Linked DNA regions of Alloyangia pacifica. The protein of the gene in region 2 interacts with the protein of the main gene of each other region in a pairwise test. Links are inferred from orthologs where the notes say so. Each region holds a gene or a part of one and is shown on either strand. Other genes may lie near its edges.

Evidence for each region.
Region 1: the proteins of CEW88_RS06050 (region 2) and ccmE interact in binary tests that used the Escherichia coli proteins (3 or more experiments, as listed by UniProt). The link is inferred for Alloyangia pacifica from one-to-one orthologs.

Annotation. Positions count from the first base shown.
Region 1 is NZ_CP022189.1:1,847,295-1,856,226, forward strand. The notes cover bases 4,082-7,003. They hold ccmE (cytochrome c maturation protein CcmE), read right to left. Parts: upstream 5,810-7,003; coding sequence 5,354-5,809; downstream 4,082-5,353. Other genes in these bases: CEW88_RS08865 (GNAT family N-acetyltransferase), read left to right, coding at 4,082-4,470; map (type I methionyl aminopeptidase), read right to left, coding at 4,478-5,227; murI (glutamate racemase), read right to left, coding at 6,015-6,827. Also shown: CEW88_RS08835 (DMT family transporter), read right to left, coding at 1-515; CEW88_RS08840 (DUF6902 family protein), read right to left, coding at 512-1,585; CEW88_RS08845 (DUF6749 family protein), read right to left, coding at 1,671-2,006; xth (exodeoxyribonuclease III), read left to right, coding at 2,336-3,145; CEW88_RS08855 (BolA/IbaG family iron-sulfur metabolism protein), read left to right, coding at 3,270-3,512; grxD (Grx4 family monothiol glutaredoxin), read left to right, coding at 3,583-3,948; more of CEW88_RS08865, read left to right, coding at 3,970-4,081; CEW88_RS08885 (indolepyruvate ferredoxin oxidoreductase family protein), read right to left, coding at 7,051-8,932. UniProt on the Escherichia coli protein: Heme chaperone required for the biogenesis of c-type cytochromes. Transiently binds heme delivered by CcmC and transfers the heme to apo-cytochromes in a process facilitated by CcmF and CcmH.
Region 2 is NZ_CP022189.1:1,255,679-1,264,469, reverse strand. Bases 1,618-4,493 are described here. They hold CEW88_RS06050 (heme ABC transporter permease), read right to left. Parts: upstream 3,482-4,493; coding sequence 2,753-3,481; downstream 1,618-2,752. Other genes in these bases: ccmA (heme ABC exporter ATP-binding protein CcmA), read right to left, coding at 4,216-4,493; ccmB (heme exporter protein CcmB), read right to left, coding at 3,563-4,219; ccmD (heme exporter protein CcmD), read right to left, coding at 2,598-2,756; CEW88_RS06060 (DsbE family thiol:disulfide interchange protein), read right to left, coding at 2,054-2,605; CEW88_RS06065 (NUDIX hydrolase), read right to left, coding at 1,618-1,983. Also shown: CEW88_RS06075 (hypothetical protein), read left to right, coding at 1-711; CEW88_RS06070 (heme-dependent oxidative N-demethylase family protein), read right to left, coding at 708-1,439; more of CEW88_RS06065, read right to left, coding at 1,444-1,617; more of ccmA, read right to left, coding at 4,494-4,830; CEW88_RS06035 (Mth938-like domain-containing protein), read right to left, coding at 4,979-5,332; protein translocase subunit SecF, read right to left, coding at 5,697-6,665; protein translocase subunit SecD, read right to left, coding at 6,669-8,330; preprotein translocase subunit YajC, read right to left, coding at 8,356-8,643. UniProt on the Escherichia coli protein: Required for the export of heme to the periplasm for the biogenesis of c-type cytochromes.

The DNA.
Region 1 (8,932 bases), 590 kb from region 2 along the record:
CGCGCAATGGCGCGGGCGGCGACCATCGACGCGGTTCCGGAAACGGCCCCCAGCAGCGCCCAGACATGCCCCGCATCCACCCCTGCCCGGCCCTCGGGCACAAGGGCGAGAAGGCCCGACGCACCGAGCGCCAGCGCCAGCCAGGCAGCGGGGCGCACCGGCTCGTCGAGAGCCACGCCCGAGAGCGCGGCGGCGATGAGCGGCATCAGCCCGATGAAAAGGAAGACGTCGGCGAAGGGCAGAAGGCGAAACGCCTGGAAAAAGCCGATCGCCGCAAGCACGGTCAGCAGCGATCGCAGCGCCATGGTGCCCCGGCTCTGCACCCCCAGCGCCGCGCGCAGCGACCCCTGCCGCCGCGCCGCACAGAGCGCGAAGAGCAGCACCAGCGCCGAGGAGACGGCCAGGAATTGCGGCGCCGCGTAGCTTCCCGCGATCAGCTTGGTGATCCCGTCAGCAGCGGCGATGAGCGCGGTGTAGAGCGCGACCAGCGCGGCGCCGGCGAGCGCGGCCCTCATGCCCGGCCCGCCCGGGCGAAGCCCTCGAAGAAGGCGTCGAAATGCGCCGTCTCGCGGGCCATGAGGTCGAGCAGGTCGATCACCCCGGGCGGCAGCGCCCCCTCCATGCGGCGGCGCATCACCGTCCAGTCGGCGCTGCGCCGCCCCTTCATCGCAAAGAGCGCCCGCGACAGCTCGCGCAGCGGCGCCATCCGCCGGGGCGCCCGATCGAAGTGCATCCGCCCCGGCTCCAGTGGCTTGCGAAAGGGCTCCTCTCCTGCCAAGGCCAGCTGCCAGTTGCAGACGAGGAAATCGTGGTAGCCGTCCTGCAGCGGGCCCTGCGGGTCCGTGTCGACATGGAAAAGCTGCGTCTCGCGGCTCAGCCAGCCGGTCCAGAGCGGCGGCGGCAGCTCCCCAGCGTAGCGCAGCGCAATGCAGACCTCGGCCAGCAGGTCGGAGTTCTGCTCGAGAAAGGCAAGGTTGCCCGCGAAGTGCAGGCTGGTCAGTGCCTCGGACTCCAGCCGCGGATCGCGGCGCCCGTATTCGCTGAGGTAGAACACGATATGGGTAAGCTCGTAGGCGGCCTTCTTATTCGGCAGCGCAAAGATACCGGGCCGGGCGCAGAAGCCGCGCAGCCGGTCCTCGAGGCCCAGATCGGCCGGACCGGAGACCCCCCGCCGCGCCAGCAGCCGCCGCGCTTCCATGCGCTGCAGATCCGACAGCTCTGCGCCGGGCGCAGCGGACGCGGCTATGCTCTGCGCCATGCGCGCCCCGGTCTCGCCCGGCATGCCGAGGTCTTCGAGATCGAGCACCATGGACAGCAGGAAGCGGTAGTATTGCGGGAAGAAGGCCAGCCGCGCCTCTGCGCTGGCATAAAACTCGACATGCGGCAGCAGCGCCCGGGGGCCGATCCCGGCCCATGTCGCCGCGCCGGTGCAGTCGAGGATGTTGAGCAGCTCGGCGTTCTCCTTGAGCCAGAACACATCCTCCTCGCTGCGCCGATGCTGCGCGAAACAGGCGATCAGCGCCGCGATGCGCGTGTCCGGGTCGGCGATGCGCGGCACCGGGTGGAGGGCGATGACATTGGACATGCGGAGGGCCTTTCTGCGCGGGCGTGCGGGAAACAGGCAAGGGACAGGCGGGCACCAAGACGGTGCCCGCCCGTGCGCGACGGGCTCAGGCGCCCGATGTGAAGAGCGCCGTGGCGTCGCCGGCGCCGAGCTCCGAGCGCAGCGGCGCAGCGCCGGAGGTGAAGAGACCGACCGCCTCGCCCGCGGCGGTCACCGGCCCGGCGCCCGAAGTAAAGAGCGCCGCACCCTCTCCCGAGGCGATCTCGACGCCGGCAGGTGCTGCCCCGGAGGTGAACATCTCGATCCCGCCGCCGAGCAGCGTTTCGGCCTCGGCAGGCGCCGCGCCCGAGGTGAACATGGCGCAGCCCTCGCCGCCGAACATATCGGCCTCGACACGGTGCTGCGCTTCTGCGGTCACGAATTGCTTGAGTTGAGCAGTCATGGAAGTTCTCCCTGGTTGGATTGACACGAGAAACGTGCTTCAGGGTTTCTTGCGATGATTGCTTCAGGCAATATGGTTTCTTGTTAAGGTAGATTAATACAGGAGTTCTTCACAGAAACAATGACTTACAATTTCGTCGCTTCGCGCGACAATCTCTCTTCCCCACAGAAGATTCTTTTCTGGGGATAGTTTCCGCTGCGTCATTCAAATCACAGAATTGGCGACGAATCGTCGGTGCCGGCCGCCGAATCACCCGCGAATCCGGCCCGCCGCACTTGTCCCTCAGCCGGCTTTGCGCGATAGCTGGCGCAACTTCCGGAGGGCTCCAGATGAAGATCGCCACCTTCAACATCAACGGCATCAAGGCGCGCGTCGGTGCGCTGACGGACTGGCTCGACGAAGCGCAGCCCGATGTCGCGCTCTTGCAGGAGATCAAGTCGGTCGACGAGGCCTTCCCGCACGAGCTTTTCGAGGAGCGCGGCTACAACGTCGAGACCCACGGCATGAAGAGCTTCAACGGCGTGGCGATCCTGTCCAAGCACCCGCTCGAGGACGTGAGCCGCGGCCTGCCCGGCGACGACAGCGACGAGCAGGCGCGCTGGATCGAGGCGACCGTGGTGGGAGAGAAGGAGGCCCTGCGCCTCTGCGGGCTCTACCTGCCGAACGGCAACCCGGTGGAGTTCGACGCCGATGGTCAGCCGATCCGGGACGGCAAGTATGGCTACAAGCTGGACTGGATGGACCGGCTGCACGCGCGCGCGCAGCAGCTTCTGGCCGACGAGACCCCCGCCCTCATGGCCGGCGACTACAACATCATTCCTCAGGCCGAGGATGCCGCCAAGCCGCAGGCCTGGGAGAACGACGCGCTCTACCTCCAGCAGAGCCGCGACGCCTTCCGCCGCATCCTCAACCTCGGCTACACCGAGGCCTTCCGCGCCCGAGTGCAGGGGCCGGGGCATTATTCGTTCTGGGATTATCAGGCCGGGGCCTGGCAGCGGAACAACGGCATCCGCATCGACCACGTGCTGATGACGCCGTCCTGCGCCGACCTGATGACCGACTGCGGCATCGACCGCGACATCCGCGGCCGCGACAAGCCGTCGGACCACGTGCCGGTCTGGGTCGAGCTGGATCTCTGAGCCCCGCCCCCTCGTCCGTCCCGGTTCCGCCCCCGAACCAAGCCAAGAAAATGGCCCGCGCTTGCACCCGCGCGGCGCCCGTCTTACATCTGAGTAGAACAGTCTGACAGCGGAGTCCGCCCACATGGCAATAGAAGCGACGGAGATCGAACAGCTCATCCGCGCCGCCTTCCCCGAGGCCAAGATCACCATCACCGACCTCGCCGGAGACGGCAATCACTATGCCGCGGAGGTCATCGACGAAAGCTTCCGCGGCCAGAACCGTGTCCAGCAGCAGCGCGCCGTCTACGCCGCGCTGAAGGGCAAGATGGACGGCAATCATGGCGAGCTGCACGCGCTGGCGCTCACCACCAAGGCCCCCGAGTAAGACACACACAGCAAGATTAGACATCCACGCCGCGCCCCTGCCGGGCGGCGCGCGCAGACAGGAGACAGAGATGACGACCGACGCAACCACCCGTATCGAAGAAACGGTGAAGGCGAACGACGTGGTGCTCTTCATGAAGGGCACCAAGACCATGCCGCAATGTGGCTTCTCCAGCCGCGTCGCAGGCGTGCTCAACTACATGGGCGTCGACTACCTCGACGTGAACGTGCTGGCCGATGACGCCATCCGCCAGGGCATCAAGGATTACTCGGACTGGCCGACGATCCCGCAGCTCTACATCAAGGGCGAATTTGTCGGCGGCTGCGACATCATCACCGAGATGACCCTCTCGGGCGAGCTCGACACGCTGTTCGAGACCAGCGGCGTGACCTACGACAAGGATGCCGCCGAAAAGATCCGCGAAGCCAACGCCTGATCCGCGTCCGGATCTGCAAACGTGACCCAGATCACCCTCCGCACGGCGGCGAGTCCCGAGGATTTCGCCGCCGTGCGTGCGCTCTGCCTCGCCTACCGCGAGGACCTGCGCGCCCACCATCCCGCCGCCCCGGCGCTGGTTGCGCTTTTCTATCCCGACCCCGCATACAACGAGCTGCTGGATGCCCTGCCCGGCAAGCATGACGCCGTTCTGCTGGCCGAGCGCCAGGGCGCCCCGGTCGGCTGCGCCATGTCGCAGCGGCTGCCCGACGGCAGCACCGAGATCAAGCGGGTCTACGTCGCCCCCGAGGCGCGCGGCCAAGGGCTCGCGGCTCAGCTGGTGGAAGAGTTGGCCACCCGCGCCCGCGCCGCCGGTGCGCCGCTTCTGCGGCTCGACACGATGAAGACGCTGGCTGCCGCCTGCCACCTCTACGCCAAGCTGGGCTTTGTCGAGCGCGGCCCCTACCAGCCCATCCCGGACGTGGCGCTGCCGCACCTGCGCTTTTTCGAACGAACGCCTTGAACACGGGTCATCCCGGCTGGGTGACCACCAGCGCGCCGGTTTCGGTCGCGACCACCGTGTGCTCGTATTGCACGACCGGCGCGCAGGGCTCGCTGTAGAGCGTCCAGCCGTCCTCGCCCTCGCTGGCCCACTGCCCTCCCATCGACAAAAACGGCTCGACGGTGAGCACCAGCCCCTTGGTGATCCGCCGCCGCTCGCCGCGCACGGGCCAGGTAGGGATCTCTTCGGGGTATTCATGCAGGGAATGGCCGACACCGTGGCTGGCGAGATTGCGGATCAGCGTGTAGCCCTTGCTGCCGGCAAACCGCCCGATGGCCGCGCCGATCCCCGCGAGAGGCCGATCCGCGCCAACCTGTGCAATGCCGATCTGCATGGCTTTCTTGCCATCGCGGCACAGCCGGTCGAGTGGCGCTTTCACCGGCGCCACCCGAAAGGTCGCGCCGGTGTCGGCAAAGATCCCGGCCTTCGAGGCCGAGACGTCGATGTTCACCAGATCGCCGCGCTGGATCACCCGCGGACCGGGGATGCCGTGGGCGATCTCCTCGTTGATGCTGATGCAGGTGGCGCCGGGGAAGTTGTAGCTCGTCTCGGGAGCCGATTGCGCACCCTCGGCTTCGAGCATCGCGCGGCCGATCTCGTCGAGCTCCAGCGTCGTCATGCCCGGCTCGATCGCCTTCGCCATGCCCTGCAGGGCGTTCGCGACGATCCGGCCGATGTCCTTCAGCCCGGCAAGGTCGTCCATGTCGTTGATCGTCATCTGCAAATCCCACGTTGCGAGGGCGCAGACTAGCCGGAAGCGGCGGCAATGTCTTCCGTCACAAGCGGGCAGCCCGCTTGCACCAGCTGCAATCCGCAGCCGATACGCCTAAGCGCCAAGGCAGTGTCAGCTCCCGGCGTTGGGATCCTCGTAGACGCCCTGTTCCTTCAGCGCGTCGATCACCTCTTTGGGCATGTAGGTTTCGTCGTGCTTGGCGAGGATCTCGCTCGCCCGGAACACGCCATCGACATAGCGCCCGGTGCCGACCATGCCCTGGTTCTCGTCGAAGAGGTCCGGCAGCACGCCCTCGAAGACCACCGGCACCGAGGCGCCGCCATCGGTCACCGAGAAGCTGATCTCATGCCCCTGGCCGCGCACGAGCGAGCCTTCCTCGACCAGCCCGCCAATGCGGAAGGTCTCGTTCGGCGAGGGCGGTGCCTCGACCACCTGGCTCGGCGAGCGGAAGAAGTTGATCCCGTCGCGCATCGCATAGCCGATCAGCGCGGTCGAGACGACCAGCGCCACCGCGGCCAGCGCCACGACCTGGATGCGCCGCTGCTTCTTCAGCGATTTGAGACCCATTGCCTTCCCCCCGACATGCATGCGGTTCTCTCTATATGGCACCTTAAGGCGCCGAGAGCACCGCTCCAAATCAAATTGCGTCACCGCGCCGCGGCCCGCCCGCTCTTCGAGACGGAACTATCCCCGAGGTGTGGGGCCTGCGCGCCCGCTTTGTCCTGCCCGCGAGCAGCACGCCCCGCCCTGTCGTGCCCGTCGGGGGCGGGCGCTAGGCAGCCTCGAAGCTCAAAGGCCGCTTGAGGAACTGGGTCGCATGCACCGAGACCTTGCGCGGATCGCCGGTGGTCAGGAAACGGCTCTCGGTCCCGCTGCCGTACATGTCTGGATGGCGCTGGAGGTAGTCGGCAAGCGACTCTGCCACGAGGTTCGCCTGCGAATAGACCGCGACTCCCTCTCCCAGAGCCTCCTGGAAGACCTCGAGCATCAGCGGATAGTGGGTACAGCCAAGGATCGCCGCCTGCGGCTCGGGCATCTTGCGTTTCAGCGCCTCGACGTGGCTGCGCACCAGCGCCTCGGCGAGGATCATGTCACCCTCTTCGATGGCATCGACGAGACCGCCACAGGCCTGCGCCTCGACGTCGACGCCGATGGCACGGAAGGCCAGCTCGCGCTGGAAGGCACGCGAGCGCACCGTGGCCGGCGTGGCAAAGAGCGCGACGTGCTGCACCGCGACCTCGCGCGGCGGCGAGTTGTCGCCCCATTGCCGCTCGGTCAGCGCCTCGATCAGCGGCACGAAGACCCCCAGGACGCGCTTGCCCTTGGGCAGGCCGCCCTCCTGCATCCGGCGCAGCGCCGCCGCCGAGGCGGTGTTGCAGGCGAGGATCACCAGATCGCAGCCCGCGTCCCAGAGGCGGTGCACCGCATCGACGGTCAGTTTATAGATGTCATCCGCGTCGCGCACGCCATAGGGCGCGTGCCGGTTGTCGCCATAGTAGACCAGCGGCACCTCGGGCAGCCGCTTTGCGACCGCGTCGAGAACCGTGAGCCCGCCAAGCCCGGAATCAAACACACCAACCGCCATTCTCTGCCCTCCTTGCCGGGACGCACACCCGGCCTGCCTCACGTGACGCTGCGCCGACTCACGTGGCGCAAGCCCCGAAGACCGGTCTTACGGCGCTTTGGGATGGAGATCCATTGCGCCCTGTGGCGACGCCCGCGCCCCCGGGAGGGCGCGGGACGCGGGGGCACTGACCCGGGACTCCGGGGGTATCTTGCCCTGCAAGAAAGGCGCGAGACCTCTGCGCCTATTCGGCAGCCCTGACCATGGAGCTGCCGCCGGCGTGTATGGCGGCAAGCAGCTCTTCGCGACGCTTGGCGGCAGCGCGTTCGGCCTTTTCCTTCACCGGGCCGTAGCCGCGGATCTGCAGCGGCAGTTCGGCGAGCGCGACCGTGGCGTCGAGCGTCTCGGGCCTCACCTTGGGCAGCACCTCGGCCATGTCGCGCTCGTATTGCGCGATGAGGGCGCGCTCCATCTTCCGCTCCGCCGTGCGGCCAAAGGGGTCGAGCGCAGTGCCGCGCAGCCACTTCAGCTTTGCCAGCAAGCCGAAGGCCTTCAGCATGCCCTCGCCATAGGTCTTCTTCTGCGGACGGCCGTCGGAGCCTTCCTTGGAGAGCATCGGCGGGGCAAGGTGGAAGCTCATCTCGAAGCCGGGCTCGAAGGTCTGTTCGGCCTTCTTGCGGGTCTCGAGATGCATGCGGGCCACCTCGTACTCGTCCTTGTAGGCGAGCAGCTTGTGGTAGCCCTTGGCCACCGCCTCGCGCAGGCGCTTGTCGGGTATGCCGTCGAGCAGGGCGCGGTATTTCTTCGCCAGCCGCCTGTTCTGGTAGACCGCAAGATGCGCTTCACGGAAGGCGATCTTCTCGTCCAGCGACTTCGGCTTCTCCACCACCTTGGGGGTGATCAACGCCGCGGCCTCGGCAGGGTGGACCACCGCCCAACGGCCGATCTCGAAGGCGCGCAGGTTGCGCTCCACCGCCGCGCCGTTGAGGCGGATCGCCTCCTCGATGGCATCATGCGGCAGCGGCAGGAGCCCCTGCTGCCAGGCGGCGCCGAGGATCATCATGTTCGAGAAGATCGAGTCGCCCATGGCGATCCGTGCCAGCTCGGTCGCGTCGAAGATCGCCAGCCGGTCCTGCATTCGCGCCTCGAGCGCCACGCGGAGCTGGTCGAATGGAAGCTGGAACTCGGTGTCGCGGGTGAACTCGCCGGTGATGATCTCGTGTCCGTTGACCACCGCCCCGGTGCGGCCGCGTTTCGTCAGCCCCAGCGTCTTGGCCCCGGCGCTGACCACGAGGTCGCCGCCGATCAGCGCGTCGGCCTCACCGGTCGCCACGCGCACCGCCGAGATGTCCTCGGGGCGCTTTGCAAGCCGCAGGTGGATGTGCACCGCGCCGCCCTTCTGGGCGAGGCCCGCCATCTCCATCATGCCCGCACCCATGCCGGCGATCTGCGCCGCCTGCGCCAGCACCGCGCCCACGGTCACCACGCCGGTGCCGCCGACGCCGGTGATCACCACGTTGTGGGTCTTGTCGATCTGCGGCAGTTGCGGCTGCGGCAGATGCGGCAGGTCGATCTCGGCGGTCTCGCCCTTGCGCATCTTCGCGCCCTTGAGGGTGACGAAGGAGGGACAAAAGCCCTTGAGGCAGGAATAGTCCTTGTTGCAGCTCGACTGGTCAATGGCCCGCTTGCGACCCAGCTCCGTTCCGGCGGGGACGATCGAGACGCAGTTCGATTGCACGCCGCAATCGCCGCAGCCCTCGCAGACATCGGTGTTGATGAAGACCCGCTTGTCAGGGTCGGGGAAGGTGCCCTTCTTGCGGCGGCGGCGCTTCTCGGCAGCGCAGGTCTGGATATAGAGGATGACCGAAACGCCGCCGATCTTCTCAAAGCGCTTCTGCACGGCGTCCATCTCGGCGCGCTCGAATTTCTCGATGCCGCGGGGGAAGAGGTCGAAGTTCACCTCCTCCTTCTCGTCGTAGACCACCGCGAGATGCTCGACGCCCATGGCCTTCAGCTCGCGGGCGATGCGGTCTGCCGTCAGCCCGCCCTCGTTGGGCTGGCCGCCAGTCATGGCGACGGCGTCATTGTAGAGGATCTTGTAGGTGATGTTGGTGCCCGCGGCGAGC
Region 2 (8,791 bases):
CTCTACCTGCCCGACACGGCACGCCCGGATCTTGTCCAGTTGCTGAAAATGGCGGGTAAAACCCTGCTTGCGCATGACAATTCCTCGGGCCGCCCGCTTCTCGTCTCGCGCCGACGTCTGGCGCTGATGGGCGACCGCATGGGGCTCTGCCTGACCCATTTCGACGGAACGCGCGGCACGCCGCGCATCGTGCTGCGGGTGCTCTGCCGCGAAGGCGGTCTCGCCAGCGGCCCCAAGGCCATCGCGCTGCTGCTCGAGGCGGTGCGCCGGCTCTCGCCGCTGTGTGCGGCAACCGAGATCGAGTGGCTCTCTCCCCGGACCCGGCTCTCGCCAGAGACCTTGCCCGACCAACTCACCCGCCCGCCGCGCAAGCGACTTGCGCCGATCGACCCCGCAGCCGAGAAGCTGCTGGCCGAGGGAATCCGAGACGCCATGGCCGAGACGCTGACCGATCCCGCCGAGCCGACCATTCCCAGGGCCTCGGGGCTGCCCATGGTCGTTGCGGTGTCCGATCCGGCGCAGACGCGGCTGTCGCTGGCCGCCTGGGCGATGACCGGGCTTCTGGCGATGATCAACCTGCCCGTCGCCTTGGTGCTGGCCGCCGTCGCTCTAACACGCGGGATGGACATTCGCCTCGCGACGCAATTCCTCAGCTTCACCGTCCTCGGGGTCTTCCTCGACAATGCCGGACTGCTGAACCTGACGCTCTAAGGCGTGTCGGGCCCGCGCTCGACGACGAAGGTGTGGATCGAGAAGACCACCGCCTCCGTTTCGGGCAGCCGCACGAGGCACTGACGCTCCGAGCGCAGATAGGGCGCGGTCGCGGGGTTGGCCCGGTCCGTGTTGCTGCGCCGCGGCCCCGGCTGGAACAGCGTGGGATCGTCGTGAAACAGCCGGTTGAAACGCACCAGCGGTTTACCCGGGCCCACCCCGTCGAAGAGCCTCTGCACCCGGCGGCCGATGTTGTCATCATACTCGGGAATCGGAACGTGGATGACACTGAGCGGACGCGAGATCTTATCCGCCAGCCGCCAGCCCGCCGGGAAGCAGAGCGCCGCCCCTGTCAGAACATGTTCGTCGCCGCGTTTCTGCAGCAGGCACAGGTCTTCCTGAACCAGCACGCCGAGCGTGCCCATGGGGTCGTTCCGGTCGAGCGCCACCTCGACGCCGTCGGGCCGGGTCACCACCTCGCCTTTGCGCGTGAAGGACGCGGGCAGATGCGCCAGAACCACCTCGAGCAGTTCCTGCGCGGCGGGCATCGCGTCGGGCTCGATCGCCAGAACCGCCGCGCGCTGCGTCGCCAGCAGGCGCTCGCGTTCCGCCATCTGCGCGGCATAGGCATCGTCGACCTGCAGCCAGGCCGCCGGATCGAGCGGAGCGATCCCTGGCAGTGGCTTCATCTGAGTCAGGTCATGGGGAATCCGTGCCTGCACGATCATCACGTCATTCTCCGCTCTCGGCCCTCCAGAGGGGCAGCTTCTCGCGCAGCACGCAGACAGAGCGCTGCGGCGCGTAGCGCGGCAGATCATCCAGAGCCACCCAGCGAAGGTCGTGTGATTCCGCGTTCCCATGCAAGGGGTTCGCAGGGTCAGCCTCGAAGAGAAACCGCAAATCGTAGTGAAAATGTGCGGGCTCATCAGCGCGGGCGGGGATCTCGTGGATGTCGATGTCGAAAAGTCGCGGCGATAGCAGGCGAGGGGACAAACCGGTCTCTTCGACGATCTCGCGCGCGGCCACCCCCGCCACGTCCGGATCGCCGTCGCAATGTCCGCCGGGCTGCAGCCAGCGGCCCAGCTTGGCGTGATGCATCAGAAGCGTGAAGCCCCGGCAGGGAGAGACCACGAAGCCCGAGCCGGTGACGTGATCCTCCATCGGGTCTCGGGCATAAGGATCGGCCCCGCGCGTCATCAGCGCCCCGAGCGCCGCCCAGTTCTGCCGGTCGCGCGCGTCGCGCAGATCCATGGTCCACGGCAGATCGGTCATTTTCGCTCCTTGCGCGCCAAGGCCGGAAGCGATGCCCCCGGCCCTGTCATTGTCTCCATGGTCCACGCGCTCAGGGCTCGAGGTCACGCCCCAGCGCCTGTTCCAGCGCAGGCAGGAAGTCCTCGGTGTAGAGCGTGCCGGCCAGAGGGCCGACGTGCTTGTGCAGCACCGTGCCGTCGCCGCCGAGGATGAAGGTCTCGGGCGGGCCGGTTACCCCCCATTCGATCGCCGCGCGGCCCTGCGGATCAAAAGGCACACCGATAAAGGGCGAGCCGTCTTCGGTCAGGTAGCCCGAGGCGGCCCCGGTCTTGTCCTTGTAGTTCACGCCCACGATGCGCACGTCCTGCTCCTGCAGGTGCAGCAGCACCGGATGCTCTGCGCGGCACGGCGGGCACCAGCTCGCCCAGAAGTTCACCACGGTCACCTCGCCGGTGCGCAGATCCGCATCCGCCACCGGGGCAAAGCCGTCGAGCGTTGCCGGGGGCAAGGCCGGAGCCGGCTTGCCGATGAAGGTGGACGGCAGTGAGTTGGGATCGCCGCGCTGCATGCCGAAATAGGCCATCACCGCGAATCCGGCGAAGATCAGCGGCGGAATCACCATCAGGGGCGAGACCTTAGCCATGGCGTTTCACCCTCTGTTCGATCTTTTCGAGTTCGGCCCGGACGCGGCGGGAGCGGCGCAGGCTCACAGCGACCAGCGCACTGATCAGCGCCAGGCTCACCCCGTAGGAGGCGAGCACGGCAAAGGCGTATTTCCCCAGATCGGGCATCATGTCCGGCCCTCCCGTGCCAGCAGCGCGCGCGACCGGCGGGCGCGGATTTCGGTCTGCGTGCGCAGGAAGACCAGCGCCACGAAAAGCAACACGAAACCGGCGATGCAGACCAGCAGCGGATACCAGAAGACGTCGGCGACGTTCTCTTCCTTGTCCAGCGACAGCGAGGCGCCCTGGTGCAGTCCCTGGTTCCAGAACAGCACCGCGTAGCGCGACAAGAGCGCGAAGACCGAGCCGACAAGGCAGAGGATCGAGGTCAAATCCGCCGCGGTGTCATCGTTCTCGATCGCCGACCACAGCGCCATGTAGCCAAGGTAGAACAGGAAGAGGATCAGGAAAGAGGTGAGCCGCGGGTCCCAGGCCCACCAGGTCCCCCACATCGGCTGTCCCCAGAGCGCGCCGGTGGCCAGCGCGATGACGGTGAAGGTTGCCCCGATCGGTGCGGCGGCGCGCGCCGCCAGCGCCGAGACGTGGTGGCGGCGAACGATCCAGATCAGCGAGGCGGCCAGCATCATGATCCAGGCATTGATCGCCATCAGCGCGGCGGGCACGTGCAGGTAGATGATCTTGACCGTGGCGCCCTGCCGGTAGTCGTCTGGCGTGAAGAAATAACCCCAGACCAGCCCCACCCCGAGGCAAACCACTGCCGCGACCGACACCCAGGGCAGGATGCGGTCGGTGGTGCGGATGAACTTCACCGGATTGGCGTATTCCCAGATCGACATGCGGCTCCCCTAGCCCAGCTCGCGCCTCTTTACACTTCAAATATTCGGCAGCGGCAATGCTTGCCGGCGCCCTGTGACCTCTCAGCGCAGGTTGATCCTCAGCACCGCGGCGCTGGCGAAAGGCAACAGCGCCAATGTGCCGAAGCTGATCCCGGCCAGCATCAGCAGTGGCGTCTGCACCGCCAGCCCCTCGGCCCCGCGTCGCGCGACCTCTGCGCCGAAGATCAGCGTCGGCACATAAAGCGGCAGCACGAGGATCGACAGCAGCAGCCCGCCCCGTTTCAGCCCTACGGTCAGCGCCGCGCCGAAGGTGCCGATGACTGAAAGCGCCGGTGTGCCGAGTGCCAGCGAGACCAGCACCCAGAGGTATCCCGAGGGCGGCAGGCTCAGCAACACGCCGAGCGCGGGCGCGGCAAGCACAAGGGGCAGGCCGGTGGTGATCCAATGGGCCAGCGCCTTGATCGTGACGATTCCCTCCAGCGGCAGCGGCGCCGTGGCCAGAAGGTCGAGCGAGCCGTCCTCCCAGTCGAGCGCGAAGATGCGGTCGAGCGACAGCAGGCAGGCCAGCAGCGCGCCGATCCACAAGACGCCCGGCGCAATGCGGCTCAGCAGGCCGGTCTCGGGGCCGACGCCGAAGGGGATGAGGACGGTGACGACGAGGAAAAAGGCAAGTCCGAGGCCAAAGCCCCCACCCGCGCGAACCGCGAGCCGCAAGTCCCTGAGAAGAAGCGCAATCACAAGAAGGCCTCATCTTCCAGAGACACCCGGGGCGCGGCCTTGAAGGGGGTGACGTCAAGGACCTCTGCCTCGTCGAGTCCCAGATCGATATGGGTTGCCAGCAGCGCCGAGCCGCCCGCTGCGAGATGGCCGCGCACCGCCTCGGCAAAGCGCGCCACCGAGGCCGTGTCGAGCGAGACCGTCGGCTCGTCCAGCACCCAGACCGGGCGCCCGGTCACCATCAGCCGGGCCAGGCCCAAGCGGCGCTTCTGCCCGGCAGAAAGCGTCCCGGCCATGCGCTCCTCGAGCCCGCGCAGGTCGAAGGCCTCGAGAGCGGCCTCGATGTCGGTCTGCGCAAAGACCTGCGCCCAGAAGCGCAGGTTCTCGGTGACCGAGAGCATGGATTTCAGACCATCGGAATGAGCGGCATAGGCGATGCGTTCGCCCGCCCCCTCGATCTTGCCCTCGAAGGCCGGTTGCAGCCCGGCGATGGTGCGCAGCAAGGTGGTCTTGCCCGAGCCGTTCGGCCCGCGCAGCACGAGTGCGCGCCCGGAGGAGAGCGTGAAGCTCAGCCGCTCCAGCACGGGCACGCCGCCCCGGGCGACGGCCAGATCGCGAACAGTCAGGGTCATGGGCAGGGTCATGCCACGGGCTTACCCCAGCCGAATGGCCCGGGAAAGCGCGAAAGCCGCGCCGTGACAAGCTGTTGCAAGGTCATGGCTGGTCCGGCACAGGCGCCGCGGGCGCGGCCGGATTGGCTAAGGCTCTGAAGATGCCAGGTCAGACGGGCATGGCCGCCAAGGCCACCCGGCGTCCCTCGCCCAGCAGCACGTTGTAGGTGCGGCAGGCCGAGGGAGAGTTCATCACCTCGACCCCGACGCCCGCTTCTTCGAGCCGGCTCGACAGCGTCTTGGGCAGCAACGCGATGTCGCCCCCCGTGCCGACGAAGAGCACGTCGATCTTGCCCGCGAGCGAGACCAGCGTGTCCTCGTCCGACAGTCCCGCCCAAGGCTTCATGCCATCGGGAGAGAGGCAGACGCCGCCGTCGACAGGACGCCCGCCAATGCGGAAAAATCCCGGGCCGTAGCCTTCGACCGGCATCGCGTCGCTGAAGTTGATTTCATTCATCCGCATGGTTCTTCCCCTGGTCCCATACAGGCGGCCCGAAGCGGACCGCGGTCCCTGTGATCGCGCCGATCCCGCTGTGCACCCCTCCCGAAACGATGCACGAAGCATGATCATGCCGCGCTGCGGCAGCATAAGGCCGAAACATGAAAAATCAAAGCTAATTACCCCGCGCGACCATTGCCCCACTGCTTGGGGCGGGCAGCGGGCGGCGCAGGTGGAGGGCAAGCATAGCGGGGATATACGAAAGCGACAAAGCCCTAGACCAAAGTCTAGGGCTTTGCTCGCGCACCGGCGCAAAAACCGGCAGTCCGGCCCGAGATTGCACGTCTCGGGGCGCGCCGTGGCCGGTCTCCCGGCCCCGCAGGCCGGCTCAGACGCTGCTGCCGGTCTTCTTGGCCTCGGCCTCTGCCTCGGTCTTGCTCCAGTCGCGTTTGACGCCGAGCCAGAGCAGCACGGTCGAGGCGACGAAGACCGAGGAGTAAGTCCCCACGAAGACGCCCCAGATCATCGCGAAGACGAATCCGCGGATAACGTCCCCCCCCAGCGCGAAGAGCGCGAAGAGCGCCAGCAGCGTGGTGAAGGAGGTCATGAAGGTCCGGCTGAGAGTCTCGTTAATCGAGAGGTTCAGCACCTCCTTGAGCTCGGTTTTCTTGTACTTGATGAGGTTCTCGCGGACACGGTCGAAGACCACGACGGTGTCGTTGAGCGAATAGCCGACGATGGTCAGCAGCGCCGCGATGGTGGTCAGGTCGAACTTCATCTGAAGCTCGGAGAAGACGCCGATCGTCAGCACCACGTCGTGCACCAGCGCCAGCACCGCGCCGAGCGCGAACTGCCATTCGAAGCGCAGCCAGATGTAGATCAGCACCGCGCCGATGGCCAGAACCACCGCCTCGACCGCGGTCCAGATCAACTCGCCCGACACCTTGGGGCCGACGGATTCCACCGAGACGAACTCGATGTCCGGTGCAACGCCCTGCAGCGCCGCCTCGACCTGAGCGATGGTCTCGGGGGTGACGGCCTCTTCCTCGTCCTGCGCCTGGATGCGGACCATGGCGACGTTCTGATCCGGTCCGAAGGACGGGTCGAATACCTCGGAGATCACCACGTCGCCCAGCCCCAGCGCGCCGAGCGCGTCGCGGTAGGCGCCAACGTCCACCACCTCGGCGCTCTGCGTGCGGATGGTGGTGCCGCCGCGGAAGTCGATGCCGTAGTTCAGGCCGCGCACGCCGAAGCTGACCAGCGCCAGCACGATCATCAGGCCGGAGATGCCGAACCACAGCTTCCAGCGCTTGAAGAAGTCGAAGCTCGTATTGTCGGGAATGACACGAAGACGCATGGCTCAGACCTCGATGGTTTTGGGACGGCGGCGTTCGAACCACATCGAGATCAGCAGCCGGGTGACATAGATCGCGGTGAAGACCGAGGTGACGATGCCGAGGCCGAGGGTGATGGCGAAACCGCGCACCGGACCCGAGCCCATGACATAGAGGATGATCGCCGTGATGATGGTGGTGATGTTGGCGTCGACGATGGCCGACAGCGCCTTTTCATAGCCAAGCTCGATGGCCCGGGCCGGACCGCGCGCGGTCTTCAGTTCCTCGCGGATACGCTCGAAGATCAGCACGTTGGCGTCCACCGCCATACCGACGGTCAGCACGATGCCGGCGATGCCGGGCAGCGTCAGCGTCGCGCCGATCATCGACAGCAGGCCGAAGATCAGCCCGACGTTCACGATGAGCGCGATATTTGCGAAGATGCCGAAGAGCCCGTAGCTCGCCCACATGAAGCCGAGCACCGCGACGAAGGCCACGCCTGTCGCCAGCTTGCCCGCTTCGATGCTGTCCTGCCCCAGTTCCGGACCGATGGTCCGCTCCTCGAGGAAGTCGAGCCCGGCGGGCAGCGCCCCGGCGCGCAGCAGCACGGCGAGGTTTGTGGATTCCTCAACCGAGAACTGGCCGGTGATGATGCCCGAGCCGCCGGGGATGTGGCTCTGGATCACCGGGGCCGAGATCACCTCGTCGTCGAGAACGATGGCGAAGGGCGAGCCGATGTTGGCGGCGGTGTAATCGCCGAACTTGCGCGCGCCGCTCGGGTTGAAGCGGAAGGTCACCGCCGGCCGGCCGTTCTGGTCGAAGCTCGGCTGGCTGTCGGTCAGCTCCTCGCCGGTGACGACGGGCGCCTGCTCGAGCACGTAGTAGACCCCCTCCTCGTTCATCGCGGGCAAGAGCTCGTTGCCCACGCCGGGGGTGGTGTCGGCGTTGGTGGTGCGGCTGACGACCGGCTGGAAGGTCAGCTGGGCGGTGGTGCCGATGATGTCCTTGAGCTCGGCGGCCGAGCCGATTCCCGGCACCTGGATCAGGATGCGGTCGCTGCCCTGCCGCTGGATCGTCGGCTCGCGGGTGCCAACCTCATCGATCCGGCGGCGGATGATTTCCAGCGACTGCTGCATGGTGCGCTCGTCGGTGGCCTGTTTCTCGGCCTCCGAAAGGGTCACGACGATCTCGTCGCCCTGCCCGCTGACCTCGAGGTCGTTGGAGCCGGCGCCAGTGAGCGAGGTCACCGGACGCGCGAGACCGCGCACCAGCTCCAGCGCGCGGGCCATGCCGTCGGGGTTGGAGATGCGCACGCGCAGCTCGCCGGCCGGTGAGGGCTGCAGGCGGATGGTGCCGACCCTATCGCGCTCGGGGCGCAGGATGTCGCGCACGTCGGGCCAGAGCGCCTCGAGCCGCGAGGCGTAGACGTCGGCAACCTTTACCTCAGCGAGCAGATGGGCCCCGCCGCGGAGGTCGAGGCCGAGGTTGACCAACCCGGAGGGCAGCCAGCTTGGCCAGCTCGCGGCGGCCGCCTCGCGCTCGGGCGTGGCACCCGACTTTTCGATGGCGGCAACCGCGTCATTGTGGGATTCTACCCTGTTGTAGAACAGGTTAGGGCTGGCCAAGGCCAGCCCTACGATCACGAGCGCCCAGATGGTCAGGCGTTTCCAAAGATCGATCTGAAGCATTGTCTGGGGCGCTTTCGCGTTGGAATCAGGACTCGGCGGGCTCGGTCTTCGACAGGACCTGAGCAACTGTGCTCTGGATCACGCGGACCTTGACGCCCTCGGCGATCTCGACCTCGACCTCGCCGCCTTCCTTGACCTTCACCACCTTGCCGATGAGGCCGCCTTGGGTGACAATCTGATCGCCGCGACGCAGGGCGCTGACCATCTTCTGGTGCTCTTTCACTTTCTTCTGCTGCGGACGGATCAGCAGGAAATACATGATGCCGAAGATCAGGATCAGGGGGACGAACTGGGCGACTGCGCTGCCATCCATGGGCGGGCTCCTCTTGGTGTTATATGGGGGACACCCCCCGCAAAATTTGGCCGGAACCTATGTGCGATCCTCCGCCGATGCAAGGCGCGATGGGACGGGGCGCACCGCATGCGCGGGCGATGCGCGCGCCATGCACACACGTGTGCGT